2 regions of the Paraburkholderia sp. EG304 genome follow, and region 1 is predicted to be linked to the other one. Evidence: riboswitches for the same ligand, from Rfam matches in the RefSeq annotation. Region 1 holds a riboswitch; the other holds the start of a gene.
The links. Region 1 has a riboswitch for cobalamin ahead of cobA (uroporphyrinogen-III C-methyltransferase). Riboswitches for the same ligand answer to the same signal wherever they lie in the genome.
Positions count from the first base shown of each region.

Region 2: linked by a shared signal. The riboswitch ahead of ACLFKU_RS15660 (TonB-dependent receptor domain-containing protein) and the one ahead of cobA (uroporphyrinogen-III C-methyltransferase) in region 1 are both predicted to bind cobalamin.

Region 1 is NZ_JBKGUA010000013.1:6,827-11,238, reverse strand. Features, by position in the region: gene ACLFKU_RS17345 (cobyrinate a,c-diamide synthase) at 1-295, opposite strand, end outside; gene cobO (cob(I)yrinic acid a,c-diamide adenosyltransferase) at 299-901, opposite strand; gene ACLFKU_RS17335 (cobalamin biosynthesis protein) at 898-1,332, opposite strand; partial or broken gene cobA (uroporphyrinogen-III C-methyltransferase) at 1,396-2,121, opposite strand; cobalamin riboswitch at 2,367-2,635, opposite strand; cobalamin riboswitch at 2,716-2,994, shown strand; gene cobW (cobalamin biosynthesis protein CobW) at 3,196-4,287, shown strand; partial or broken gene cobN (cobaltochelatase subunit CobN) at 4,301-4,412, shown strand, end outside.
Region 2 is NZ_JBKGUA010000011.1:77,095-81,506, reverse strand. Features, by position in the region: gene ACLFKU_RS15665 (FecCD family ABC transporter permease) at 1-668, opposite strand, end outside; gene ACLFKU_RS15660 (TonB-dependent receptor domain-containing protein) at 708-2,639, opposite strand; cobalamin riboswitch at 2,729-2,993, opposite strand; gene ACLFKU_RS15655 (ATPase) at 3,214-3,573, shown strand; gene ACLFKU_RS15650 (cell division protein ZapA) at 3,570-3,884, shown strand; RNA gene ssrS (6S RNA) at 3,963-4,144, shown strand; gene ACLFKU_RS15640 (EVE domain-containing protein) at 4,284-4,412, shown strand, end outside.

The sequences.
Region 1 (4,412 bases):
CTTCGATCAGGATCAGATCGGCTTCTTGCGCCGCTTGCGCGAGCAGGTTGCGGCACGCGCTTTCGCCGACCATCCATAGATCGAGCGACAGCACTGGCGCGCCGCTCGCGCGCGCGAGGATCATCGGATCGAGAAAATCCGGCCCGCTCTTGAACACGCGCACGCGACGTCCGAGCCGCCGGTGATAGCGCGCGAGACCCGCGGTGATCGTGGTCTTGCCTTGTCCCGACGCGGGCGCGCTGATGAACAGCGCGGGGCACGCAGCGGAGGAAGTCCCCTTGGGGGATGCGGACATCGCTCAGAACTCCACGCCGCGCTGCGCCTTCACACCCTGCTCGCGATACGGATGCTTGATCGCGCGCATTTCGGTGACGAGGTCGGCGGCTTCGATCAGCGCATCGGGCGCATGGCGTCCGGTCACGACGACGTGCAGCATCGGCGCGCGCGCTTTGATCACCGCGAGCACTTCGTCGAGCGGCAGGTACTCGTACTTCAGCACGGTGTTCAGCTCGTCGAGGATCACCATCTGGTAGTCGCCGCTTTCGATCATCCGCCGCGCTTCGTTCCAGCCCTTGCGCGCGGTCGCCATATCGGCTTCGCGATTCTGCGTGTTCCACGTATAGCCGTCGCCCATCGTGACGAAATCGCATTGCGCGATTGCGCCGAGGAAATCGCGCTCCGACGTATGCAGCGCGCCCTTGATGAACTGCACGACGCCCAGCCGCATGCCGTGGCCGAGCACCCGCACGGCCATGCCGAACGCGGCCGTGCTCTTGCCCTTGCCCGTGCCGGTGTTGACGATCAGCAGGCCTTTTTCGACGGTCGCGCTGGCCTGCTTCTTTTCGTGGCCTTCGCGGCGGCGCTCGGTCATGCGTTGATGCGATTCGGGGTCGGTTTTCATCGAAGGTCCTGGTCTTGAGGGGCGGGATGGAAGGGCGCTACGTCGCCGGCTGCGGTGTCGGTCGCCGCCGCAATTGCAATGGTGATACCAGCGTGCGTGGTCTTGGGTACGACCAGACGTGCGGTTTGCGCGATTGTCGCGGAGACCGAAGCTGCTGCCGCCAGTAGCGCACACGGTTCGCACACACCGTCGACACCAAGATGCGCGCGCGCGGCCGCCGACGGCGACGCGACCGGCGCGGCCGCGATCTGCTCGCGGCTGAACAGTTGCAGCGGCAGTTGATGGCGTGAACAGAATTCGAGCAGACCTGCTTCGTTGGCTTTCGTGTCGATCGTCGCGATGGTGTGGATCCGCTCGAAGGCATTCGAACCGAGTGCTGCGCGCACGGCGGCTTCGATGTCGCCGGCATCGCTGTGCAAGCGGCAACCTATGCCGACGCTTAGCGTTTTGAGCGCGTTCGCAGCTTGTTCGTGATCGACTCGGCCATCGCGGTTCGCCGCTTCACGTGCAAGCGCGAGCGAGGCCACGCCGCCGATCACGACGATCGCCGGCGAGCCGAGCCCTGCGCGCACGACCGCCTCGGCAAACTCGCGCAGCGGCGCGAGCACGTGACGCTGCTCGGGCCGCGTCGCCGACTCGATCGCCGCACAGGGTGTATCGGCGGACATGCCGGCCGCGAGCAACGCGGCGACGATTTCGCCGAGCCGCCGCATGCCCATATAGATCACGATCGTCATGCGGGTCGCGGCGAGCGCGGCCCAGTCCGGTTCGCCGCTGCCGGCGCCGTGGCCGGTGACGAACACGACGCCCTGCGCGTAATCGCGATGCGTGACCGCGATGCCGAGCGTCGCGGGTGCGGCGATGCCGGCCGTAATGCCGTTGATCACGTCGACTTCGATACCCGCCGCCTGCAGCGCCTGCAATTCTTCGCCGCCGCGGCCGAACACGAACGGATCGCCGCCCTTGAGCCGCGCGACGCTGCGTCCCGCGCGCAGATGCCCGAGCATTTGCGCGACGATGTCCGCTTGCGGCGTCGACGGATGGCCGCCGCGCTTGCCGACGTACACGACTTGCGCGTTGGCGCGTGCAAACTGCAGTACGTCGGGATTGACCAGATCGTCGACCAGCACGACATCGGCCTGCGCGAGCGCACGGGTGGCCTTCAGCGTCATCAGTTCGACGTCGCCGGGACCGGCGCCGATCAGCCAGGCGCGCGTCATCGCGGCGTGCATGGCGGATGCCATGCGGAGATGGGAGGAGAGAAGCGGCGTGCGACGGTGCACGCGGCGGTGAATATAGAGGTCATGCAGTACAGCGAATCCGGGCGCGGCCACTCATGCGGCTCGCGGCGGATTCTTCAGAGAGAGAACGCCACGAAACGCGCGATGCCACGTTTCTACGCCTTCACATCCGTTCCCCGCGGATTCCGGCGGCCGGCGGCGCAACCTGATGCACGGGTGCATGGGGCGCCGCCTCCGCGTCTGGCCGGTATCCGGGCTGGCGGCCTCACGCGTTTCGCCTTCCCGTCCTTGTTCGCGAATCTGCGGATTCGCGGGGCAGTGGCATCAAAAAACGCATGCGCGGCACGGTGGAATCGAAGCTGGATCGAATCGCGCGCCGCAGGTCGCTTACCGTTGCGGGGACAGCACAGGTTGAACGCGCGACGCGCTGCCTGTTTCCCGTTTAACTGCACATGCGAGTGCATGTGCGGGCACCAAACGCGCGCATACGATAGCACATGGCGCCTTGCCAGATAAGCCTCGGCGACGCTTTCCGGCGGCCTGCGTTCCTTGACTGCGCATGCCCGGGGGCCTACACTCGCACGCACTTTGGGTGCTCGCGTGCGCGTTCGTGCGCATGCAGTTAAACGGGAAACAGGGAGCCATCTGCGCTAGAGCGGCTAACCTGTGCTGTCCCCGCAACGGTAAGCGAAAAGCGGTTCCGGGTTGATAGCCGGGCACCGCGGTGCCGGCTTCGATGTCCTCGCGCAAGGTCGCGTCGACATATCACCACTGGACGAGAAACCACTCGGCCGGGAAGGGGAAGCGGCGCTTTCGCCAGCCCGGATACCGGCCCGAAGAAGCAGAACGACCGCCGCGGGGATGCGGCGGCGCGTTCATGACCTCAGTTCCGTTTTCTGTATTTCCGTTGTCGCGGCAATGCCGTCGTTCGTCCCCGTGTCTGGTGATCGCTGGTACTGTGCGCGTGATTCATTCGCTCCGTTCGCCAGCCGATGCCGACCGATGCGCGGACTTTGCGGCAGACCGATGCAACGCAAAGGGATGGACCTCACGATGCAAACTCAATTGCGCAAGATTCCCGTCACGATCGTCACCGGCTTTCTCGGCAGTGGCAAAACGACGTTGCTGCGGCACATCCTCAAGCATGCGGGCGGCAAGCGCATTGCGGTGATCGTCAACGAGTTCGGCGAACTCGGCATCGACGGCGAAATCCTCAAGGGCTGCGGCATCGGTTGCGATGAAAACGGCGTCGAGACCGAAGGGCAATTGTATGAACTCGCGAACGGCTGTCTGTGCTGCACCGTGCAGGAAGAGTTTTTCCCGGTGATGGAAAAACTCGCGGAGCGGCGCGACGAACTCGATCACGTGTTGATCGAAACCTCGGGGCTCGCATTGCCGAAGCCGCTCGTGCAGGCGTTCAACTGGCCGCAGATCCGCAACGGCTTCACGGTCGACGCGGTGGTGACGGTGGTGGACGGCCCGGCCGCCGCAAGCGGCCAGTTCGCCGAGAACCCGGTCGCGGTCGATGCGCAGCGCAAGGCCGATCCGAATCTCGATCACGAGTCGCCGCTGCACGAGCTGTTCGAAGACCAGTTGTCGGCCGCCGATCTGGTGATTCTGAACAAGACCGATCTGATCGACGACGCGCGGCAGCACGAAGTGGAAGCCGCGATCCGCGCGGAGATTCCGCCGCAGGTAAAGATCGTGCGCGCGCAGCAGGGACAGCTCGACCTGCATACGCTGCTGGGGCTCGAAGCGGCGTCGGAGCAGACGATCCACCTGCGGCACGACCACCACGGTTCCGCCGACGACCCCGATCATCATCACGACGAATTCGATTCGGTCGTCGTGCAGGCATCGGTGCCGTCGCGCGACGCGGCGCTCGCCGCGTTGCAGACGCTGGTCGAAAACCACACGATTTACCGTGTCAAAGGCTTCGCGGCACTGCCGGGCGCGGCGATGCGTCTGGTGATCCAGGGCGTGGGCCGGCGCTTCGACAGCTACTTCGACCTGCGCTGGCAGGCGGGCGAAAACGGCGACGGCGCCCCGAGCCGCTTTGTGCTGATCGGAGAAGACCTCGATCGACCCGCGCTGCAACAGGCTTTCGACGCGGCGCTCGGCGCGACGTCGAACGCGACGGCATAACGGGCGCACCAGCATGCATCTGCTGCGCACGACGCCGGGCGGTTTCGTCGACGATACGCAGGGCGTGATCCGCATCGATCAGCAGCCCGCCGATATCGTCGTGCTCAGTTCCGCCGACACCACGC
Region 2 (4,412 bases), on a different contig from region 1:
ATCAGCGCGGTCCACGGCAGCGCGCCGCCGTTGAGGTCGCCGGTCAGCCAGAACAGCATGCCGCGCAGACGGCTATCGGGCGCGAGATTGAGCAGCAGCGTGATCATCGCGCCCCACCCGGCCGCGATCACCGCCCCGGTCAGCAGCAAACGCGGCGACGTATCCTGCGGCTCGCCGCGCCACAGTTCGCGACGCGCGAGTCCGAGCACCAGCAGGATCGACACGAACGCACCGGCGAACGCGCTCGCATCGACGATCCACCAGGCGCCGCCCGCGATCATCGCGACCAGCGCGAAGCTGGCAGCGCCGCCCGACACGCCGAGCACGTACGGCTCGGCCAGCGGATTGCGCAGCAGCACCTGCAGCAGCGCGCCGGCGAGCGCCAGCAACGCGCCGCACGCGAAGCCCGCGAGCGCGCGCGGCAATCGCAACGTGCGCACGATTTCGCCGGTGAGATCGTCGCTGCCCGTGGCGCCGAACGTGTGCGTTGGCACGAGCGCCGCAAGCACGCGCGACGGCGCGAGCGGCACGCTGCCGAGCACGAGCGACGCGCCGAGCAGCGCGACGGCGGCGAGCGCGAGTCCGAGCCAGATCGCGGCCGCGCGTTTCGCATTCATCGGGCGTGGCGTTGCCATCGCGGCGGACAGCGAACCGGACGCGCGACTCATCCGCGTGCGCTCACGCATGCGGGCAGCCCGGCGCGCGCGTCACTGCTGCTGCCAGCCGAGCGTGACATACGCACCGCGTCGCGGCGAGTTATACGAGTAGGCCGTTTCATAGTCCTTGTTGAACAGATTGTCGATTTGCGCGCTGACGTACCACGCCTTCGTGATGTTGTAGCGCGCCGATAGATTCACGATGCCATAACCGCCGAGGTTGCCGGTGCTGTCTGGACGCGGACCACTGACGATCCACTCGCCGCCGACCCGCCATCCACCGATGCTGCGATTCACCGCGAACGACCCAAAGCGTCGCGCGCGCCGCACGAGGTCGGTACCGCTGTCGAGATCGACCGGGTTCTGCAGCGTCAACGTCGCTCGTACGTCGGTCTTGCCGACATGACCGCTCCACGATCCTTCGAGTCCCTGCACCTTCGCATGGCCGACGTTCTCCGCGAGATAAATGCCGGGGATCGTCTGTACGTAGTTGATCAGATTCGTATAGCGCGTCTGGAATGCGTTCAGACGCATCACGCCGAGCGCATCGGTCGCGTACTGCAAACCGGCTTCGACCGAGTGACTGCGCTCGGGCTGGATCGACGGGTTGCCGCTGATCGGATAGTACAGATCGTCGAAGCTCGGCGCGCGGAACGCATCCGAATAGCTTGCGGTTACCTTCCAGTGCGACGTGATGTCGAAACCGTAGCCGAGATAGTAACTGTTCGCTCCGCCGAAATCGGAGTACTGATCGCGGCGTACGTTGGCCTGAATCTGGTTGCGGCCGAAGCGCGCGCTGTAGCCGGCGAAGACCGAATCGACGTGACGGTCGGGCGCGGCGAACGTGTCGGAGTCGAGAGTCTGTTCGAGATGCTCGTAGCCGAGCTGCAGCTTCTGGTTCGCGGCGAGCGCGAAATCGTTCTGCCACGTGTACTGGCGATTGTCGGTATCGAAGCGGTCGTCGTAGATGCCATTGGTGTTCGAGACGCTGCGGTCGTCGCCCTCGGCGAGCGTGAAGTGGGTGGTCCACCAGTCGGTCAGCTTGCCGTTCGCGAACACGGACGCCTGGCGAACCTTGCTATAGAGGTTGTTCAGATCGGTCGGCACGCCGTACGCATTGTCGTAGCTGTTGTTGTTGTTCGACTGGAAGTAGCTGACGCCCGCGTCCCACTTGTCGTTGAACTTGTGGCGCAGCGACGCGCTGATGCTCTCGTTCAGATTGCCGTTCGCGTTCGGATTTGCGGCTGGCGCCTCGAGCGGATTGAGCGACGAAAAGCCGTCGCCCTTCGTGCGCGCGAGCGAAATGTTGAAGGTCGTGCGGCCGTCCTGATCGAGCGCGCCGTTCACGCCGGCCGTTTGCGTCTGCGTGTGATAGCTGCCGTAGCCGACAGAAAAATTGAAGCGCGGCGGATGATCGCCGCCGTCTTTCGTGAACACCTGCACGACACCGCCGATCGCGCCCGAACCGTACAACGCCGACACGTTGCCGTTCACGACTTCGACGTGATCGACCTGGTCGAGCGGGATCTGTGCGAGCTGAGCGGAGCCGAGACTCACAGAATCGACGCGCACGCCGTCGATCAGCAGCAGCGATTGTGTCGACGACGCGCCGCGCAGAAAGAGGCTCGTGGTCGAACCGGGGCCACCCGTGCGCGAGATTTGCGCGCCGGGCGCGAGTCGCAGCAAGCCGGGCAGATCGGTCGCGGTCGTGTCGGCGATGTCCTGCTGATCGAACTGCGTGGTCTGCGGGATCGCATCGCGCAACGCTTGCGCGCCGCGCTGCGCGGTCACGACGATCGGCGACAGCACGTTGCCCGACGCATCGGCGGAAGCGGGATATGACGAATCGGCAACGTTTGCGGCGTTCGCGGTGCTTGCATCCGCAGTGGACGATGAAGACACAGGCTCGGCGCTTTGCGCATGCACGACGAGCGGCATGCTCGCGAACGCGAGCAGCGTCGCGCGGGCGATGGGGGACAACATGGGATGACATTCCTGTGGATAGCGTGCGCGGCCTGCTTCCCCGCGGGCCGACGCGTCACGAGGCGCCCCCTTGTTTAACGTTTTCGCGGGGGACGTCCCTCTTTTCTGGCCGGTATCCGGGCTACGACACATCGATCCCGCCTTCCCACGCGTGACGCGCAGTGGCACACTCGCAGATTGAACTTCCAACCTTGCGACCAGGACCGACCTGCATGAGCACATCACATGCGGTCGTTTACCGTTGCGGGGGCAGCGCAGGTTCGCGCATCCGGTTTGGCACCGCGCGCGCCCTGCTTCCCGTTTAACTGCGCGCGCCGAAAAGCGCGCGCGGGCACCAGAGTGCGGGAAGTGTAGGAGCGGCTTCGCGGGGCGTCAAGAAACGCCAACCGGAGCGCAATCCGTTCTGTCGAATGCAGGTTATTGTCCGATGGATTGCCGGTCTTTTATCTTATGGTCGACGACACGACTCGCAACGAACCTGCACGAAGCGATGCTGTTACGTCTCGAAACGAGACAATTGTCGGAACCTGTAATATTCCGCGCTAAAATGCGATGTCTTTAGAGGACGCAGCACATGCTCACCGAACTCGAATCACTCTCCCAGAACATCGGCAAGCTGATTGCGATCAGCCAGCGCCACAATGAAGCGCGGATCGCGCTCGAAGAGCAGCTCGCGCAAACGCGTGCGGAAGTACAAGCCACGCACGCAGAACTCGCGCAATTGCGTGCCGAGCGCGACGCACTGCAAGCTGAACGCGACGCGCTGTCCGCCAAGATCGACGACGCTCAGGTGCGCCTGAATGCGATTCTCGAAAAATTGCCGCGCGCACGCGCGAGCAGCGAACCGGATAACCAGCTCGATCTGCTCGAGTCCGCCGAGCCCGAACACGAGGAAGCGGCAGGCGACGTGAGCCGACACGGAGAAAGCGCATGACCACCAAGCAGATCGAAGTATCGATTCTCGAAGTACCCTACCGTCTCGCCTGTTCGCCTGAAACGGAAGGCGCGCTGCTCGAGGCGGTCGCGCGCGTCGACGCCGAGATGAAGAAAATTCGCAGCGCCAGCAATGTGCGCGGCACCGATCGCATCGCGGTGATGGCGGCGCTGTCGCTGGCATCGGAACTGCTTAAGCTGCAAAGCAGCGTGCGACACGGAGAAGCATTTCCTGCTGAAGAAATCCGGCGTACAATGCAGCAAATGAACGAACAACTAGGTACTGTGATTGAGCAGTACAGCATGCAGTAAGCAGTAGTTGACTCAATAGCAGGCCGGTTTCGAACCGGTCACTTGTTCAACGGTTTGTGTTGTAGCTTCATCTGTTTAGCTTCCCTGCCTGGTTCGCCAAGGTCATATATTCCTTGAACCAATGCCATGTGCACGGTTGCGGAAATTTGTAGCACGGGTGTGCGCGTCACTCTGTCTGATGTACCCGAAGTGTTGCTAACTGCGACCAATTCTGAACCCTCGGTTCAGGATGCCGGCCTAGCGGCTAAGGCGGGGACCTTATCTGGAACGGCATCGGACTTCGGTTCGATGCCGTTTTTCTTTGGTCGTCGTTTTTTCGTTTGAGTGCCTGTTTCAGGGGCTTTTCCGCACGCGCCTGTTGTTGGCGCCTCGTTCAATCTCACACGCTCACGCCGATTCATGCGCTACTGGCTGATGAAGTCCGAACCGGACGAAGCAAGCATCGACGACCTCGCCAACGCACCGCATCGCACCTTGCCGTGGACCGGCGTGCGCAACTATCAGGCGCGCAACTTCATGCGCGACGTG